Regions from separate parts of the Arthrobacter sp. TMN-49 genome, predicted to be linked through region 1. Evidence: predicted binding sites of a transcription regulator. Region 1 holds the regulator's gene; the other holds the start of a gene.
The links. Region 1 encodes LexA, which represses DNA repair genes until DNA is damaged. Its sites were predicted from a motif close to TCGAACANNTGTTCGA; they were not measured.

Region 1 (3,692 bases):
AATGGCACGCAAGCCGTTGAGGAAGGCGCTTGTTTCCGCCTCGGTGCCGGCAGTGACCCGCAAATGTCCGGGAATTCCGACGTCGCGAATCAACACGCCATCAGCCAGCAAGGCTTCCCAGACGGCGTGGGGGTTCTCGAGCCCGCCAAAGAACACAAAATTCGAATCCGAGGGCGCGGGTGTCAGGCCTAGGGCTGTCAGCTCCCGCACGATTCTGTCGCGCTGGACCTTGATCGCTTCAACATTGACCAAGAGGGAAACTGATGTGCGCAGGGCGGCTACAGCTGTGGCCTGGGTGATGGCTGAGAGGTGGTACGGCAGGCGGACCAAACGGAGGGCGTCGGTGACCTCCGGAGCGGCCGCCAAGTAGCCCAGCCGGGCCCCAGCCAAGGCAAACGCCTTACTCATGGTGCGTGAAACGATCAGGCGCGGGCGGCCCTCGAGCAGGCTCAGTGCGCTGGGCGTTCCGGTGTGAGCGAATTCCGCATACGCCTCATCAACAATGACGATGCATGCCGATGCTTCACCGGCTTCGTAGACAGCCTTCACCACGTCCAAGCCCAGGGCAGTTCCGGTGGGGTTGTTCGGTGAGCACAGGAAGACGATGTTAGGGGCGTGCTGGCGCACCTGTTCGGCCGCCGATGCTGCGCTCAAACCGAAGTCCGCATCGCGCCATCCCGCGATGTAGCCGGTTCCTGTGCCGCTGGCCAGCAGGGGGTACATCGAGTATGTGGGCGGGAACCCCATGGCGGTGCGTCCTGGCCCACCAAATGCCTGAAGGATTTGTTGCAGTACTTCATTGGAGCCGTTTGCGGCCCACACGTTGTCATCGCTGAGGCCGTGGCCGAGGTAGGTTGCCAGCTCCTGGCGGAGAGTGCTGAATTCCCTGTCGGGGTACCTGTTGAGGCCTTCCAGTTCCGCAGCGACGGCTTTCAGGATGGCTTCCTTGGCGTCGGCGGGGACACCGAAGGTATTCTCATTGACATTCAGCAGCACCGGGACGTCAAGTTGGGGTGCACCGTAGGGGTGCAGTCCGCGCAGATCGTCGCGGAGTGGCAATTGGCCTAGGCGTTCAAACTGATCCATGGTTCCAGCTTAATTGCCGGGGGCGGCAAACACCGAAACCGTGACAGTATGCGGACACTTTGCCCCGGCCACCCGTTCGTGGGTTTGCCGGCTGCCGGTGTTCTACTGCGGGATGGGCACGAAGATCCGCTGCCCTGCTTGCAGTACGCCTGTGCTGAGTTCGTTCAGGGCAACGATCTCCCGTACCACTTCGCGGACGTCCCGATTCGGATTGGAGGCGCCGGCGATGCTCCATAAACTGTCGCCCTGGAGGACAGTCACCGAATGCGCGTAACTGTCCATATCGATGGCCGGATGCTCAGCGCTGGCGTTGGCAGGGCTTGCCAGGGAGCCAAAGACAATTGCCAAGGCGATGAACACCAGCAGTGAGGAGGCAACGATGGCCGGCACACCAAAGAGAACAAGCCTGCCCCTGCGCGTCAGCGCCAGCTTTGCCGCGGGGGCAGCTCGCCAATGATGCTGGGCGGAGCCGGCCGGGCCGGCGCCGAACAGGGCCTTGGGTGTACTACTAAGAGGTCCTGCAGAGATAACCATTGCATTCATGACTTCTCGTCCTTTCACAGTGGATCTAGATCCCTGGCCACACATGCCGACTGGATCGAAATTCCATACTTCGTATCCTCGATAGAACGTATGTTCTAATTTGCTACTAGTACAGTTTTAGCATCTATTGACGACACTTGCCAAGGGTTGATAGAACAAATGTTTGAAATTGGCCGTATTGTGGCTTAAACTTGAATCACAAGGATTGGCCGCTAGATGCAGTCCACCAGCAGGCACTGACATTGTTCAGGGCAGCCACGAAAGGACCCGGAACCATGGCGCTTCACGAACCTCCGCACCGCATCCCCCAAGCACCCAGCCGCGCTGGCATGAAGGGGCTCACTGTTCGGCAGAAAAAGATCCTTGAGTGCATCCAGCGCTCCATTGCCGACAAGGGCTACCCGCCCTCCATGCGTGAAATCGGCGACGCCGTCGGGCTGGCCAGCCTGTCCAGCGTCACGCACCAACTGACCCAGCTTGAGCGCCACGGCTACTTGCGGCGCGACCCCAAGCGCCCCCGCGCCATGGAAGTTCTTATCCCACTGGTTTTGGACAACGGCGAGGTGGAGATTGAAGGGGTCAGCGCACCATCACAGCTACGCAGCTCCAACGGGCTCAACTTCGCCGAACTCAGCAGCTCCTCTGACACTGCCTTTGTTCCGTTGGTGGGCCGTATTGCGGCCGGCGGTCCCATCCTGGCCGACCAGTCGGTCGATGACATCATGCCGTTGCCACGCCAAATTGTGGGCAGCGGGGAGCTGTTCATGCTCAAGGTTCAAGGTGATTCCATGATCGACGCGGCCATCTGCGACGGTGACTGGGTGGTGGTGCGCCAACAGCCAACAGCCAACAATGGCGACATTGTGGCTGCCCTGCTCGACGACGAGGCCACTGTTAAAACGTTCCGTCAGCGTGACGGGCACACCTGGTTACTGCCCCAGAACACCCGCTATGAACCCATTCTGGGGGACCACGCAACCATCATGGGCAAAGTGGTGTCGGTGCTCCGAAGCCTCTAGTCGCGCCAAATAACACGCATACGGATTCATGGTTCCTAAGGCCCAGGAACGGGCATTTTCCGGCTACTATCCGACACGTCGGCCGCGGGCGGCCTTTGGTGTCTCCTTTACGTAGCCTACAAAAATACCCGTTCCTGGGCCATAGCGTTATTTCCCGGAGAGCCGCTTCAGGGCCGCCAAGGCCACGGCGCGGTCCTTGGTGGCCCAGAACGGCGGCAGTGCCGCGCGCAAGAATCCGCCGTAACTGGCGTTGGCCAGGCGGGAATCAAGAACAGCCACCACTCCCCTGTCGGCGCTTGAGCGAATCAGGCGCCCCACGCCTTGGGCCAGCCGCACGGCTGCATGGGTTGCGGAGATGGCTATGAAGCCGTCGCCGCCGCTTTGTGCCACGGCCCGGGCCCTCGCTGTCACCAGCGGGTCATCGGGTCGCGGGAACGGAATCCTGTCAATGACCACCAGCCGGCAGGACGTTCCTTGAACGTCAACGCCTTGCCACAGTGACATGGTGCCGAACAGGCAGGTGTCCGGTTCGTCGGCGAATTCCTTGATGAGCCCAGCCATGGAGGAATCGCCCTGGCACAGAATCTTGACCGAGAGTTTCTTGCGCAATTTTTCAGCCGCGTCCTCTGCCGCTCGGCGCGAAGAGAACAACGCCAGGGTACCGCCACCGGCGGCAGTGATCAGCGCAGCCAGTTCATCAAGCTGCTCGGCCGACATGCCAAAGCCTGGTTTTTGCAGGTGCGCAGCCACGTACAGCATGCCTTGCTTGGGGTAGTCGAAGGGAGAGCCGACGTCGGCCCCCGTCCAGGCGGGTGCCTCGGGACCCAGCAGGCCCAGCCCGCCGGCCGTGGCCTGGAAGGATTCGCCAATGGCCAACGTTGCCGAAGTCAGCACCACTGTCCGGTCCGCGAACAAGCCCTCACGAAGTTTCATGGCCACACTCAAGGGGGCAATGTTAATGACCGCCGGTTCGCCGTCGTCAGCCTTCTGATAACCCTTGCCGGGGGTGAAACTGCCTGGCCGTGAAGCCCACACCACCTCACG
Region 2 (3,692 bases), on a different contig from region 1:
GGGGAGCTGTGGTGGTGGGTCACCATGGTAATGCTGGTGCGTGAGGTTGGTATTACGGTGCTGCGCTTTGTGGTGATCCGGTACGGTGTGATGGCCGCCTCCAAGGGCGGAAAACTAAAGACAGTGATGCAGACGGTTGCCATCGTCGTGTACCTCCTGCCAGTGACACCCGCACACAGCTGGTTGAGCGTGATTGCCCTGGTCATCATGCTGGCGGCACTTGCTGTCACGGTGGTGACGGGCGTTGACTATGTGGTGAAGGCGTGGCAGTTACGCAACGCAGGCCGCAGCCGGGATGTGTCGAAATGATGGCTGAAGCGTCCCTGGCTGAGCTGGTGAGTGCAGCCGTGGCGGCGAATATCACCGTGGCCACGGCCGAATCGTTAACAGGTGGCATGGTGGCGGCAACGCTGGTCCAGGTCCCGGGAGCCTCGGGCATGCTCCAAGGCGGGGTGATTGCCTACCAAAATGTGATTAAGGAGCGGCTGCTGGGGGTTCCGGCAGACTTGCTGGAAGCCCGCGGCGCTGTCGACCCGGACGTGGCGTGCGCCATGGCGTTGGGCGTGTGCGGTGCGGCCGGGGCCCGGGTGGGTATTTCCACCACGGGGGTTGCCGGCCCCGACTCCCAGCACGGCAAGGCTGTGGGACATGTATTCATCGGCGTGGCGTTCGACGGTGAGGCGCAATCCTACGAATATCATTTTGCCGGGGACCGGGAAATGATCAGAACCCAAGCCACGCAGGAGGCTATTTCCCTGCTGGAACAAGTTGTCAAGGCTGCCGGGGAACAAAAGTTGTGACCAGATAGTTAGTCATAGTGAACGCAAAGTGCTCCCATCCGCTTTAGGATGGGAACACCAAGTGGGCACCTCGCCCCTTCCGGCCAACGCCGGGAGATGTGAACCCAATGACCTGTAGTGAATGATCTAGGAGTAAGGCGATACCCATGGTGAAGCAACCCGTATCCGTAAACGGCGTAGTGCGCTGGCGGGATGTGGGTTTGGTAGACGAGAAACCGCATCAGCAGAAGGAGCGCAAAATGGTGGTACTACGCCACGAAATTGGCGATGTTCTTCGAGATGTACGTCAACGCCAAGGCCGCACTCTGCGCGAAGTCTCACACAATGCGCGCGTCTCACTGGGCTACTTGAGTGAAGTGGAACGTGGACAAAAGGAAGCATCTTCCGAGCTTTTGTCCTCCATCTGCTCAGCCCTTGAAGTACCGTTGTCAATCATGCTCCGCGAAGTGAGCGACCGTTTGGCCATTGCCGAAGGCGTGGCCGTCCCGGACACTGTTCCCCAGGAATTCTCAGCCCGCTACGGCAGAGACCTGAACCAGGAACTCTCCGAGGAATTGAACAAGGGCTTGGTGTCCAACTCCTACTAAAGGTGACCGTAACTCGGTGTCACTGCTGAGCCGCCCGTTTTTTCTTGACAGCGGGCGGCGTCAACGAACTGGATCCCACACTAGGTGGGGTCCAGTTTTCTGTGCCCGAAAAGAATCCCGGGCACGGAACGACGCTAGCCGGCGGAGGTCAACTCAATCTGCCCGTTCACCGACGGGTTCCCCGCGCCTACGCTTTGGAAAGCTCCCTCAGGCGCGCAGTCGAGGCGCGGGGTCAGGGGGAGGCTCGTCTGCCCGGCCCGGCAACCATGCGAGAATGGGGGAGTGCGAGTAAGCGAGTTTTGGCGATTGATGGATGAGGAATTCAGCCCCTCATATTCACGGGTTTTGGCTCGGGATCTGGTGCTCAGCGGCGTGGGCGACAATACCGCCGCGGCGGCTCTTCGTGCCGGGTTTGACCCACGGGACATTTGGCTGGAGGTTTGCAAAATACAGGACGTCCCGCCGTCGCGGTGGCTGGGACGCGACATTGCACCCAGGGACTGACGATGCGGCCGCGGCGACGACACACTGTGACAATGTTCGAATATCTATTCGAGTTGTTCTATACTGTGTTTAGTGCTCCGAGCTGTGCGGTCGAAAAAAGTTCTCCACAATTTTCGGTACTGGGCGGCGCAGGGACAGACAATGTCAGTGCCTTGAACTAGCGTTTTAAGTAACGGAACGCCCGCAGGGCCGCTCCGCCAGCACGGCGTCGGGAAACCGGCCACAATTGTACGAGCAATGCATCAGACCACTAACCGTGCACTGCGCCAACCGCGTAGGTGCATGGAGCCGGAAACGGCACAAAGGAAAGACCGAGGTGAATCATGGCCGCTCCCGCAGACCGTGAAAAAGCACTTGCAGCAGCACTTGCCCAGATCGACAAGCAGTTCGGCAAGGGCTCAGTCATGCGTTTGGGCGATGACGTTCGCGCGCCCATTGAAGTGATCCCCACCGGGTCCATCGCCTTGGATGTGGCTCTCGGAATAGGTGGCCTGCCCCGTGGCCGCGTGGTGGAGATCTACGGACCGGAATCCTCCGGTAAGACCACGCTGGCCTTGCACGCTGTTGCCAGTGCCCAGAAGCTCGGCGGTATTGCCGCGTTCATTGACGCCGAGCACGCACTGGACCCGGACTATGCCGCGAAGCTGGGCGTCGACGTTGACGCCCTCTTGGTGTCCCAGCCGGACACCGGAGAGCAGGCGCTGGAGATCATGGACATGCTCATTGGCTCAGGCTCCCTGGATGTCATTGTCATTGACTCCGTCGCCGCGCTGGTGCCCCGGGCCGAAATTGAAGGCGACATGGGCGACAGCCACGTGGGCCTGCAGGCCCGCCTGATGAGTCAGGCTCTGCGTAAGATTACCGGCCGGTTGAGCCAGACCAAGACAACTGCCATTTTCATCAACCAGTTGCGTGAAAAAATCGGCGTCTTCTTCGGCAGCCCCGAAACGACCACAGGTGGTAAGGCGCTGAAGTTCTACGCCTCCATCCGCATCGATGTTCGCCGCATCCAAACCCTGAAGGAAGGTGCCGACGCCGTCGGTAACCGCACCAAGGCCAAGGTCGTGAAGAACAAGATGGCCCCGCCCTTCAAAATTGCCGAATTCGACATCATCTATGGTGTGGGTATTTCGCGTGAAGGCGGAATCATTGACATGGGGGTTGAGCACGGCATCATCCGCAAGTCCGGTTCCTGGTACACCTACGACGGTGACCAGCTGGGCCAGGGAATGGAGAACTCCAGGCGTTTCTTGAAGGACAACCCTGAGCTCGCCGACGAGCTGGAGCGGCTAATCAAGGCCAAACTGGGTGTGGGTGTCAGTGCCGAGGCGCCAGCGGACTCGACACCTAAGCTCAAGGCAGTTGACGGCTTCTAGGGGAGCCTCATGAACAACGCCCGTCGCGTGCCGGAACTAGACCCCGACGCCAATCCGGCATCGGAGGCTAGGGCCATCGTGCTTCGTCACTTGGCTCATTCGGCCAAGAGCCGCTTCCAGCTCAGCCAGAAGCTTGCCGAACGCCACATCCCGGCGGATGTGGCGGAGGCGGTGCTGGACAGATTTGTTGAGGTCAAGCTCATCGACGATGCCGAATTCGCCATGCTGTGGGTGCGCAGCAGATCAACGCACAAGTCCCTGTCCCGGAACGCGCTGCAACGCGAATTAGCGGAGAAGGGCATAGCCGAGGACCTGGCGCAGCAGGCCCTTGAGCAGATTGATCCCGACACCGAGCGCAGACAGGCCAAGGAACTCGTCAGGGGCAAACTCAAGGGATCCGTGGACCTCAGTGAACGCATGGAGCG

Region 2: the regulator LexA is predicted to act here: its motif matches at 1,928-1,943, upstream of recA (recombinase RecA).

The regions. Positions count from the first base shown of each region.
Region 1 covers NZ_JBTNDH010000021.1:11,293-14,984, reverse strand. The annotation lists gene ACX80E_RS11085 (histidinol-phosphate transaminase) at 1-1,086, opposite strand, end outside; gene ACX80E_RS11080 (LysM peptidoglycan-binding domain-containing protein) at 1,189-1,629, opposite strand; gene lexA (transcriptional repressor LexA) at 1,905-2,648, shown strand; gene ACX80E_RS11070 (ATP-dependent DNA helicase) at 2,796-3,692, opposite strand, start outside.
Region 2 covers NZ_JBTNDH010000058.1:7,087-10,778, forward strand. The annotation lists gene pgsA (CDP-diacylglycerol--glycerol-3-phosphate 3-phosphatidyltransferase) at 1-309, shown strand, start outside; gene ACX80E_RS16790 (CinA family protein) at 306-800, shown strand; gene ACX80E_RS16795 (helix-turn-helix domain-containing protein) at 947-1,387, shown strand; gene ACX80E_RS16800 (DUF3046 domain-containing protein) at 1,670-1,891, shown strand; gene recA (recombinase RecA) at 2,215-3,267, shown strand; gene ACX80E_RS16810 (regulatory protein RecX) at 3,277-3,692, shown strand, end outside.